2 linked regions of the Thermobifida alba genome follow. The protein of the gene in region 1 interacts with the protein of each later gene in a pairwise test. Links are inferred from orthologs where the notes say so. Each region holds a gene or a part of one and is shown in the gene's direction. Other genes may lie near its edges.

Region 1 (5,799 bases):
CCACCACGTCCACGTCGGTGACCCCGTGCCGCCGCAGCCACTCCTCCAGGGACACGCCCTCGGCGGTGGCCCCCTCGAAGCCGCTGTAGGCGGCCTCGTAGGCGCCCTTGTCGAAGACCGCCTCGACCGGTTCGGTCACCAGGTTCGGGTGGAACTCCGCTCCGGGAGTGCCCGCCACGCAGTGCGGCGGCCAGGAGTCCACGAAGTCGGGCGTGTCCGAGAAGTGCGACCCCGGGTCCACGTGGTGGTCCCGGGTGGCCACCACGTGGGCGTAGTCGCCGCCCCGCTCCGCCAGGTACGCGGAGATGGCCGAGGCCACGTCCGCGCCGCCGGACACCGCCAGGCTTCCGCCCTCGCAGAAGTCGTTCTGCACGTCGACGACGATCAGTGCCTTCTTCATGTCGAAACCTTCCTTCCGTCCGGGCCGGACCGGCTCCCCGTCCCGCCCGTGAGCCTCACAGGGAGAGACGCTGCTCGAAGACCGTGGGGATCGCGGGCTCCCCCCGGGACATCTGGCGGGCGGTCGCCGGAAGCTCGGCGACCGAGCGGGCGTGCCGCTCCCGAGCCGCCTCCAACGGCTCCCGCCCCACGATCTCGCCCCCGCGCACCAGCGGAACCAGCAGCGGCCGCTCCAGCGGGGTCAGCTCCGGCTCGTGGGCGAAGACGCGCTCGGACGTGGCCACCCCGCGGTCGTCCAGGCGCCGTGCCGCCCACTTGCGCCCCCCCTTGCTGGGCTTACCCACCGAGCGCTTGGCCACCGGCGACAGCGGGGCGTCCGGGGCGTCGCTCTGCGCGCGCGCCACCAGTTTGTACACCAGCGACGCGGTGGGCGCCCCGGAGCCGGTGACCAGCGCGGTGCCCACCCCGTAGCCGTCCACCGGGGCGATCGCCAACGCCTGGATGGAGTACTCGTCGAGGTCGCCGGTGACGATGATGCGGGTCCCGGTGGCGCCCTTGCCGTCCAGGAACTTGCGGACCTGGATCGCCAGCTCCTCCAGGTCGCCCGAGTCCAGCCGGACCGCGCCCAGCTCCGGACCGGCCAGTTCCACGGCGGTGTTCACGGCCCGCATCACCTCGTAGGTGTCCACCAGCAGCGTGGTCCCCGTGCCCAGCGACGCCAGCTGCGCGGCGAACGCGCTGCGCTCGTTGTCGTGCAGCAGGGTGAACGCGTGCGCGCTGGTGCCGGTGGTGGGGATGCCGTGGCGGCGTCCGGCCTCCAGGTTGGAGGTGGCGTCGAAACCCGCGAGGTAGGCGGCGCGGGCCGCGGCCACCGCGGCCTCCTCATGGGTGCGCCGGGACCCCATCTCGATCAGCGGACGCCCGTGGGCGGCGTGCACCATTCGCGAGGCCGCCGAGGCGATCGCGCAGTCGTGGTTGTAGATCGACAGCGCCAGCGTCTCCAGCACCACGCACTCGGCGAAGGAGCCCTCCACCACCAGGATGGGCGAACCGGGAAAGAAGCAGTCGCCCTCGGCGTAACCCCAGATATCACCGGAAAAACGGTAGTCGGCGAGGAAGGAGAGGGTAGGGTCGTCCACGATCCCGTTCCGGGCCAGGAAGTCCAGGACCTCGGGGTCGAAACGGAAACGCTCCAGGGCGTCCAGGAACCGTCCGGTTCCCGCGACAACACCGTAACGGCGTGTCTCCGGCAGCCGCCGGGCGAACATCTCGAAGACGGTTCTGCGCTGTGCCGCACCGCTGTGCAGCGCAGCCTGCACCATGGTCAGTTCGTAGTGGTCGGTGAGAAGCGCACTGCTCCAGCGTTCGGTCATGGCATCCCACCCTAGTTTGTGTCTGTCAGGAAGAAAATCGGTTCAGGGGCCGACACACGGGGCGGGCCCCTCCCGGAACGCGGGAGGGGACGGCGGAACACGCCACCGGCCACGGCCCACAGCGAGACGAGACAGCGAGGAGGGAAGAGCACCATGACCGCCCTACCGGTCGAACTCGACGAACCGCGCATCGAGGAGCACAACCGACCGGACGTGCCGTGGGTCACGATCGTCTGGAACGACCCCGTCAACCTGATGAGCTACGTCACCTACGTCTTCCAGAAGGTCTTCGGGTACTCCAGGGCCAAGGCCCACAAGCTCATGGAGGACGTGCACTACCAGGGCAAGGCGGTCGTCTCCAGCGGCACTCGTGAGGAGATGGAGCGCCACGTCGCCACCCTGCACGAGTACGGGCTGTGGGCGACCCTCCAGCAGGACAGGTGACCGAGGGGCAGACGTGGACCCGACAGCGGAGGCCGACCGTTCATGACCGCCAGATTCCGTTCCGCGCCGCACGGCGGGGTACGCCTCAGGATCAGCCCGGACGAGGCGAGGCTCCTCAGTTCCATGGCCGAACTCCTGCTGCGCATCGTCGAGGAGCCAGAGCAGCAGGACGGACTCGCCGCCCTCGTCGGCATCAGCGACTCCGCGACCAGGCCCGCGGACCCGGTGCTGGCCCGGCTCTTCCCCGACGCCTACACCGACGACTCCGCCGCCGCCACGGACTTCCGCCGCTACACCGAGAACGACCTGCGCCGCCACAAACGGGAGAACGCCCGGCGGGTGGCCGCCGCGATCCCCGCCGAGGGCGGCGAGATCACGCTGGACGCCGACGACGTGCAGGCGTGGCTCAAGGTCCTCACCGACGTGCGGCTCTCCCTGGGCACCCGCATGGGTCTGGAGACCGAGGAGGACGCCTACGCGATGCGCGCCGCCGCCTCACGGGACGAGTCGCTGGCCGCCGCGGCGCACATCTACGAGTGGCTCACCTACGTCCAGGAGTCTCTGGTCCAGGCGGCCTGGCCGGAGTAGGGGCGATCGCGGACCGCCCGCCGCCCCGGACCCGACGCGGCGGGCGGCCGTCGGCACGCCCCGCCGCCACCAGGGCACACCAAGCCATACCTACCGGGTGGGTAGGGATTGCGACTCGGCTAGGCTGAGGAGCATGCTGAGGATTGATCGCTCGATCTACGACCAGATCGTCGCCCACGCCCGACGGGACCACCCGGACGAGGCGTGCGGCATCGTGGCCGGTCCCGAGGGCAGCGACCGGCCCGAACGCTTCGTCGAGATGATCAACGCCGAACGGTCGCCCACGTTCTACCGTTTCGACTCGCTCGAACAGCTCAGGGTCTGGCGCGAGATGGACGAGCGGGGTGAGGAGCCCGTCGTCATCTACCACTCGCACACCGCCACCGAGGCGTACCCGTCGCGGACCGACGTCAGCTACGCTTCCGAGCCGAACGCCCACTACGTCCTGGTCTCCACCCGGGACCCCGACACCGTCGAGTTCCGCTCCTACCGGATCGTCGACGGGGTCGTCACCGAGGAACCGGTCGAGATCGTCGAGCAGGGCTGAGAAAACGGTGCGGCCCCGGAATCACCGGAGCGCCGCGCATGTTGAACCTATCCGGCGGAGCGTCGCGCATCCGCCGCTCGCACCCACAGACTTCTAGACGGAGACACATTCATGGCCATCGAGGTCCGCATCCCGACCATCCTGCGCAACCTCACCGGCGGAGCCAAAACGGTCGACGGGGAGGGGAGCACCCTCTCCGAACTCATCACCAACCTGGACAAGAACCACCCGGGCATCGGTGAGCGCCTCGTCGAGAACGGACAGCTGCGCCGCTTCATCAACGTCTACCTCAACGATGAGGACGTCCGCTTCCTCGGCGGACTGGACACCCCCGTCTCCGACGGCGACACCGTCACGGTCCTGCCGGCCGTCGCCGGCGGCGCGCGCTGAACGTCATGAGGTTCGACTCTCTCCTGGACTCGCTCGGCGGCACCCCGCTGGTCGGGCTGCCGAACCTGTCGCCCTCGCCCGAGGTGCGGCTCTGGGCCAAACTGGAGGACCGCAACCCGACCGGGTCGATCAAGGACCGCGCGGCGTTCTACATGATCGAGCAGGCCGAGAAGGAGGGCCTGCTCACCCCCGGGTGCACCATCCTGGAGCCGACCTCCGGAAACACCGGGATCTCCCTGGCCATGGTCGCCCGGCTGCGCGGCTACCGGATGGTCTGCGTCATGCCCGAGAACACCTCGGCCGAACGCAGCCAGCTGCTGCGCATGTGGGGCGCCGAGGTCCACTACTCCCCGGCCGAGGGCGGGTCGAACGAAGCGGTGCGCGTCGCCAAGCGCATGGCCGCGGAGCACCCCGACTGGGTGATGCTCTACCAGTACGGCAACCCGGCCAACGCCCGGGCCCACTACGAGACGACCGGGCCGGAGCTCCTGGCCGACCTGCCGGAGATCACCCACTTCGTCGCCGGGCTGGGCACCACCGGCACCCTCATGGGCGTCGGCCGCTACCTGCGCGAGCAGCGGCCCGACATCCAGATCGTGGCGGCCGAGCCCCGCTACGGGGAACTCGTCTACGGCCTGCGCAACCTCGACGAGGGGTTCGTTCCCGAGCTGTACGACGAGACGATCCTCAGCACCCGTTTCTCCGTCCCCTCCGACGCGGCGCTGCGCCGCACCCGGGAACTCCTCGACAAAGAGGGGATCTTCGCGGGCATCTCCACCGGCGGCGTGCTGCACGCCGCCCTCGGGGTGGCGGCCCGGGCCGCCAGGGAGGGCAAACGCGCCGACATCGCGTTCATCGTCGCCGACGCCGGATGGAAGTACCTGTCCACCGGAGCCTACGAGGGCACGCTGGAAGAGGCGGAGAAGCGCCTCGAAGGCCAACTCTGGGCCTGAGCCGCCGTACCGCCGCGCCCCGACGCCGGGGCCGCGGCGGTACCACGGCAACCCGCCCCCTGCCTGTCCGCGGAAGAACCGCTTTCGGTTCAATGGTCCCCATGACCCGATTCGACTCCGCGACCGCCGTCGTCCGCGTCGGTGAGAATCGATACGCCGCCGAACTCGATCCCGGATACCTCATCGGCACCGCGATCAACGGCGGCTATCTCATGGCGGTCCTGCAACGGGCCGCGCTCGCCGAATCCGACCACCCGCACGCGGTGTCCTCCTCCTACCACTTCCACCGTCCCGGTGGCGGCGGACCGGCCGAGATCGAGACCGAGGTGGTCAAGCGAGGCCGGACCGTCACCACCGTCCTGGTCACGCTGCGGCAGGAGGGGCGGACCGTCCTCACCGGGACGATCGCGACCGCCACGCTCGACTCGCAGGCGCAGCCCCTCTACGCGACGCCCCCGGCCCCGGTCCCCCCGATCGGACAGTGCCGCAGCTTCGACCCGCGGCAGGGCCAACTGGCCGAGGACGGCTTCCTCGCCAGGGTCGACGTGGGATTCAGCCCCGACAGCTACGCGGCCCTCCTCCGCGAACGCACCGCGGACACCCCCGAACTGTACGGATACGTCGACCTCAGCGCGCGCGACGGCGGCTCGGCCGAGGACCCCGCCGCGTTCCTCCCGCTCGCCGTCGACGCGCTGCCCCCCATCGTCAGCCTGCTGACGGACTGGAGCTGGGCGCCCACCGTCGAGCTCACCTGGCACCTCAGAGCGCTGCCCGAACCCGGGCCGCTCGCCTTCCGGGCGCACAGCACCCTGGTCAGCGACGGATGGTTCGACGAGAACGTCGACCTGTGGGACACCAAGGGACGGCTCGTCGCGCAGAGCCGCCAACTCGCCCGGGTCGGCCGCTGACCACCCCGGACAGGGCGGGGAACCTGTGACCCACATCGCCTGAGGAACGGCCCACAATCAGTACCTACTCGCCGGTACGTGGGGTACACCCGTAACCACTTGGAAAACCCGGAGAAACTCTCCGTGACGCAGTGGCGTCTTCGCGGCAGAAGACGCCTTCACCGAAAAGGCTGTACGACGTGCGACTCACCATCATC
Region 2 (5,906 bases), 2.6 Mb from region 1 along the record:
CGAAGCCATGCCCGAGGCACAGGTCATCAGCTTCGACGACTACACCCGGATCAGCGAGCGCCTCGACGACGTCCTCGCCGGACGCCCCCTCGTCCCCCACACCCCCCGCGACCGGCGTACCCTGCTCCCCATCAGCCCCGTCGACCGCGCCGCCGCGACCGGCGCCCACACCCCCGGACACCTCTCCTTCGGCACCGACACCGCCCCGCTGCCCCAGGGAGTCGCCCCCGCCTCCGGCCCCACCGTCCCCCGCCTGCGGCTCAACGGCGGCCCCGTCGCCAACCTCAAGATCGCCTCCGGCTGCGACCGCCGCTGCTCCTTCTGCGCCATCCCCTCCTTCCGCGGCGCCTACCTCTCCCGCCACCCCGACGACGTCCTCCGCGAAGCCGAATGGCTCGCCGGCCAGGGCGTCCGCGAACTGTTCCTGGTCAGCGAGAACTCCACCTCCTACGGCAAGGACCTCGGCGACCTGCGCGCCCTGGAGAAGCTCCTGCCCCGCCTCGCCGAAGTCCCCGGCATCGAACGCGTCCGCGTCAGCTACCTGCAACCGGCCGAGGTCCGCCCCGGACTCGTCGACGTCCTCACCGGCACCCCCCGCGTCGTGCCCTACTTCGACCTGTCCTTCCAGCACGCCAGCGGCCCCCTGCTGCGCCGCATGCGCCGCTTCGGCGACCGCGAACGCTTCCTGGAACTGGTGGAGACCATCCGCGCCCGCTCCCCCGAAGCGGGCATCCGCTCCAACTTCATCGTCGGCTTCCCCGGCGAGACCGACCAGGACCTCACCGAACTCGTGGCCTTCCTGGAACAGGCCCGCCTCGACGCCATCGGCATCTTCGGCTACTCCGACGAGGACGGCACCGAAGCGGCCGGACTCGACGGCAAACTCCCCGAGGAGACCATCGCCGAACGAGTCGAGCAGCTCAACCAGCTCGCCGAGGAACTGATGGCCCAGCGCGCCGAGGAGCGCGTCGGCTCCACCGTCGACGTCCTCATCGAAGCCGAACTGGACGAAGGCGCCTACGAAGGACGCGCCGCACACCAGGCCCCCGAAGTGGACGGCAGCACCATCGTCTACGCCGACACCGAACCGCGCGTGGGCGACATCGTGCCCGCCACGGTGCTGACCGCCATGGGAGTCGACCTCGTCGCCGAACACCAGGAAGACGCTGATACCACGTGAGCACCCCGGACCCCGTCGCACCCACCGGTCCCGTTCCGGTGCTGAACATCGCCAACATCCTGACCATCAGCCGAATCGTCATGGTGCCGGTCTTCGCCGTCCTCATGCTCCAGGACGGCCTCTGGTGGCGCCTGGCGGCCTTCACCGTCTTCGTCGTCGCCGCGATCACCGACCGCGTCGACGGTGAGCTCGCCCGCCGCCACAACCTCGTCACCGACTTCGGCAAGATCGCCGACCCCATCGCCGACAAGGCCCTCACCGGCGCCGCCCTCCTCCTGCTGTCCTGGACCGGCGAACTGTGGTGGTGGGTCACCGCCGTCATCCTCATCCGCGAATGGGGCATCACCGCCCTGCGGTTCGCCGTCATCAGACACGGCGTCATCCCCGCCAGCCCCGGCGGAAAACTCAAGACGGTCCTGCAGATCGTCGCCATCAGCGCCTACCTGTTCCCGCTGCCCGACCAGTGGTACCTGCAACTGCCCGCACACGCCGTCATGGCCGCCGCCGTCGCCGTCACCCTGTGGACCGGAGCCGACTACGTCGTCAAGGCCCTGCGCCTGCGCCACCAGGCCCGCAACGGACAGCCCGGCGAAGAAGCGGGAAGGAGCTGACCCCGTGCCCGTCCCCGCACTCGCCGCCCGCGTCCACGCCCTCCTCGCCGACCGCGGACACACCCTCGCGGTCGCCGAGTCGCTCACCGGCGGCATGATCGGCGCCGCCCTCACCGCCGTCCCCGGCGCCTCCGCCGTCTTCCGCGGCGGAGCCGTCACCTACGCCACGGACACCAAAGCCGCCCTCCTCGACGTCCCCGCCGCCCTGCTCGCCGACCACGGCGCCGTCCACCCCGACGTCGCCACCGCCATGGCCCGCGGAGCCCGCCGGCTCTTCACGGCCACCTACGGCCTCGCCGTCACCGGCGTCGCCGGACCCGAGCCCCAGGACGGACAGCCCGTCGGCACCGTCTACGCCGCCGCAGCCCGCCCCGACAACCGCTGCGACCTGCGGAAACTCCAACTCCACGGAGACCGGGAAGCCATCCGGGAGCAGACCGTCGCCGCAGCCCTCGCCCTCCTGCGCGACACCCTGGTGGCCGACGTGGCACAAACCACCGTGAAATAACGACCGGCAGCCCGTTCAAGACACCGAACTCGGGGAACAAAACCTCACCAAGATCGTGTTATCCCTCCAGCGAACAAGGAAGCTATGAGGTGCGACGATCGGGCTTCGGGCAGGTACGGTGTTTTTATGAAGGTCGCTACCGGTAGGAGGGAGCGCGAATGATGGTCCTGCTTCGTCACCTGCTTGGTGACGTGCTACGGCAGCTTCGGCAGCGGCAGGGCCGCACTCTCCGCGAGGTGTCGGCCGATGCCCGAGTGTCGTTGGGATATCTGTCAGAGGTCGAACGCGGCCAGAAGGAGGCTTCCTCCGAACTGCTCGCCTCGATCTGCGGTGCGCTGGGAGTCCCCCTCTCCCAGGTCCTTCGAGAGGTTTCCGACCAGCTGGCCCTCGCCGAACTCCAGGAGGCGGCGCTCAGCGGATCGGTCCCGGCGGGAACCGGTACCAGCCCCGACCGGCTCGGCATCGACCCCATCCCCGATCGCGTTCCGGAGGTTGTCGACATGGTGGGCGTCTGAACCCCGCCCACACGAGAACGAACGGGTCGACCGCGGTGTGTACGGTCGGCCCGTTCGCGCTCACCCACCGGGTTTCCCCCCGTTCCCCCTGGGCAGTGGACCCCCAGCCGTCCCGCAACCGGACCCACAGGGGGGATGAACGATGGCCAAGATCCACGGCGCGCTCACCGAAGAGGCCCGCAAGACCACCGGACAGGCGCTCCAGGCCGCGATCGTCGACCTGATCGACCTGACGCTGCTGGGCAAACAGGCGCACTGGAACGTGATCGGCCGCAACTTCCGCTCCATCCACCTGCAACTCGACGAACTCGTCGCCGCGGCCCGCAGGCACACCGACGTCCTCGCCGAACGCGCCGTCGCCATCGGCGTCACTCCGGACGGACGGTCCGGCCGGGTCGCCGAGGACACCCGCCTCCCCCAACTCGACCCCGGCTACGTCCAGGACGACAAGGTCGTCGCGTTCGCCGTCGAAGCCCTCAGCGGCGCGGTCGAACGCTTCCAGGAACACATCCGGGCCACCGAGGACGCCGACCCCGTCACCCAGGACCTGCTCATCGCCGCCAGCCAGGACCTCGAACAGCAGCACTGGATGTTCCAGGCGATGAGCTGAGACCCGCACCTGGGCGGACGGCTGCGGCCCCCGGAGCTCCGGGGGCCGCAGCCGTCCGCCCGGATCCGCTCAGCTCGTCCATGCCTCCGGGTTCTGCGTCCACGACCGGACCGACTCCGGCAGCGCGGACGTGGCCACGTGCTCCAACGTCACCGACTCCAGGATGGCCCGCTCACTGGCCCGCAACGCGATCCACACCTGCTGCAGGCTGCGCGCGGCCCCCTCGTAGGCGACGTGCTCGGGACGCTCACCCCGCACGTTCGCCAACGGGCCGTCCACCGCGCGGATGATGTCGGCCAGAGAGATCTCCGACGCCGGACGCGCCAGCCAGTACCCGCCGACCGGTCCCCGCTGGCTGCGCACCAGACCGGCACGGCGCAACTGGGTCAGGATGTTCTCCAGGAATTTTCCAGGTATGGCTTGGGCACGCGCAAGCTGCTCGGCCGTGACAGGACCGCCACTGGCGGCCGCGAGCTCGGCTGCGGCACGCAGTGCGTAATCAACCCGGGCGGAAAGGCGCATGCTGCGATTATGCCGTGAAACAGGGGGAGGTCGGGCCAGTGGGGTCACCGGACGGCCGCCCGACGGCGCCGCCGCGTCTCATCACCACTCCGCCTCCCGGAAAGATCGAGGGCCGACGCGCCGCCCCGCAACCGCGGAGAACCCGCACGCCGGGACCGGCACACCGCTGCGTCCGACCCCCAGCCTACCCAGACCGGGACCACCCCGCTCAGCCGAGCTCACGCCGCATCACCACGCGCGGCAGCACGGCGATCCCGGTCTCGGCCTCCTCCCGCCACTGCTCGGCCAGCTGCGGCCCCCACTCCGACTCCGCCAGGACCGCGAAACCGTGCCGGGCATACCACGGCGCGTTCCAGGGCAGGTCCCGGAACGTGGTCAGGGTGATCCGGCGGTGGCCCAGCTCCCGCGCCCGCGCGCAGGCCGCCTCCAACAGGGCGGTCCCCAGCCCGCGCCGCCCGTGGTCGGGCCGGACGGCGATCTGCTCCAGGTGGGCGTCGCCGTCCAACACCGTCAACGCCGCCAGACCCACCGGCGGACGGCCCGCCACCAGCACCGGCGAGCAGCGGTCCAGCATCAGCCCCGGGTCGTCGGGCGGCAGCCGCACCCCGGCCAGGGCGAACAACCGGTCGGCGGCCAGGCTGACCTCCACCAGCCGCTGCCGGTCCGACTCCGCCATCGGTCGTATCGTGAACTCCATCCCATCAGCATGCCCCGTCCCGGACCCCGGCGGTAGCGGACCGGAACGGGACCGACACCGGAGGAGAGATGAGACTCTCCCGCTTCTGGCAGCTCATGTACGAACAGTTCGGCGAGACCTACGCCGAGAGCCTCGCCCGCGACCACGTCATCGAGGAGCTCGGCTCCCGCACGGTCCGCCAGGCCCTCGACGACGGCGTCGGCGCCAAGGAGGTCTGGCGCGCCGTGTGCCGCACCTTCGACCTCCCCGCCGACGTCCACTGAGCCCGGCGAGGCACCCGCGATCGAACAAAGGTTCGGGTAGGATGATGAGACACCCGAGCCTGGAGTGGTTCCGGGGCGGCCCCGCCGCTGCCGGAGGACAGCCGCGACCGCCCGGGGAGGGGACGGCCCGGAAGGTTGTCCACAGCGGGGGAGAAGACGTCGCAGGATGTCACTGCCGCGGCGTAACGTCACCCCCATCATGAAGAAGAAGGCACCGACCCAACAGGGGTTTCCCGTGGCAGCTGCTGATCGAGACAAAGCCCTTGAGACCGCACTCGCGCAGATCGAGCGCCAGTTCGGCAAGGGCACCATCATGCGCCTCGGCGACGACAACCGCCCGCCCATCGAGTCGATCCCCACCGGGTCCATCTCCCTGGACGTGGCGCTGGGAATCGGCGGCATCCCGCGCGGCCGGATCGTGGAGATCTACGGTCCGGAGTCCTCGGGCAAGACCACGGTCGCCCTGCACGCCGTGGCCAACGCGCAGCGGGCCGGGGGGATCGCCGCCTTCGTCGACGCCGAGCACGCGCTCGACCCCTCCTACGCCAAGAAGATCGGCGTCAACACCGACGACCTGCTGCTGTCCCAGCCGGACACCGGAGAGCAGGCACTGGAGATCGTCGACATGCTGGTCCGCTCCGGCGCGATCTCCATCATCGTCATCGACTCGGTGGCCGCGCTCGTGCCGCGCGCCGAGATCGAGGGCGAGATGGGCGACAGCCACGTCGGCCTCCAGGCCCGCCTGATGTCCCAGGCCCTCCGCAAGATCGCCGGAGCGCTGAACCAGACGAAGACCACCGCGATCTTCATCAACCAACTCCGCGAGAAGGTCGGCGTCATGTTCGGCTGCATGCACTATGACAGTCGGGTGATGCTGGCCGACGGCACTCAGGAGAAGATCGGGACAATCGTCGACCAGAAGATGGACGTCGAGGTCCTCTCCTACGATCCCGAGACGGACAGGATCGTCCCGCGGCGGATCGTGAACTGGTTCGACAAC

What was found.
Region 2: the proteins of clpS (region 1) and FOF52_RS00530 interact in binary tests that used the Escherichia coli proteins (3 or more experiments, as listed by UniProt). The link is inferred for Thermobifida alba from one-to-one orthologs.

What each region holds. Positions count from the first base shown.
Region 1 is NZ_CP051627.1:2,738,950-2,744,748, reverse strand. The notes cover bases 876-3,570. They hold clpS (ATP-dependent Clp protease adapter ClpS), read left to right. Parts: upstream 876-1,925; coding sequence 1,926-2,216; downstream 2,217-3,570. Other genes in these bases: FOF52_RS12115 (MoaD/ThiS family protein), read left to right, coding at 3,463-3,570; FOF52_RS12120 (M67 family metallopeptidase), read left to right, coding at 2,938-3,351; FOF52_RS12125 (DUF2017 domain-containing protein), read left to right, coding at 2,259-2,804; FOF52_RS12135 (nicotinate phosphoribosyltransferase), read right to left, coding at 876-1,772. Outside these bases: FOF52_RS12140 (nicotinamidase), read right to left, coding at 1-400; more of FOF52_RS12135, read right to left, coding at 456-875; more of FOF52_RS12115, read left to right, coding at 3,571-3,741; FOF52_RS12110 (PLP-dependent cysteine synthase family protein), read left to right, coding at 3,747-4,694; FOF52_RS12105 (thioesterase family protein), read left to right, coding at 4,796-5,602; FOF52_RS12100 (MBL fold metallo-hydrolase), read left to right, coding at 5,782-5,799. UniProt on the Escherichia coli protein: Involved in the modulation of the specificity of the ClpAP-mediated ATP-dependent protein degradation.
Region 2 is NZ_CP051627.1:126,112-132,017, forward strand. The notes cover bases 1,889-4,690. They hold FOF52_RS00530 (Dps family protein), read left to right. Parts: upstream 1,889-2,956; coding sequence 2,957-3,424; downstream 3,425-4,690. Other genes in these bases: FOF52_RS00520 (CinA family protein), read left to right, coding at 1,889-2,299; FOF52_RS00525 (helix-turn-helix domain-containing protein), read left to right, coding at 2,458-2,814; FOF52_RS00535 (RrF2 family transcriptional regulator), read right to left, coding at 3,494-3,946; FOF52_RS00540 (GNAT family N-acetyltransferase), read right to left, coding at 4,155-4,643. Also shown: 30S ribosomal protein S12 methylthiotransferase RimO, read left to right, coding at 1-1,180; pgsA (CDP-diacylglycerol--glycerol-3-phosphate 3-phosphatidyltransferase), read left to right, coding at 1,177-1,791; more of FOF52_RS00520, read left to right, coding at 1,796-1,888; FOF52_RS00545 (DUF3046 domain-containing protein), read left to right, coding at 4,712-4,906.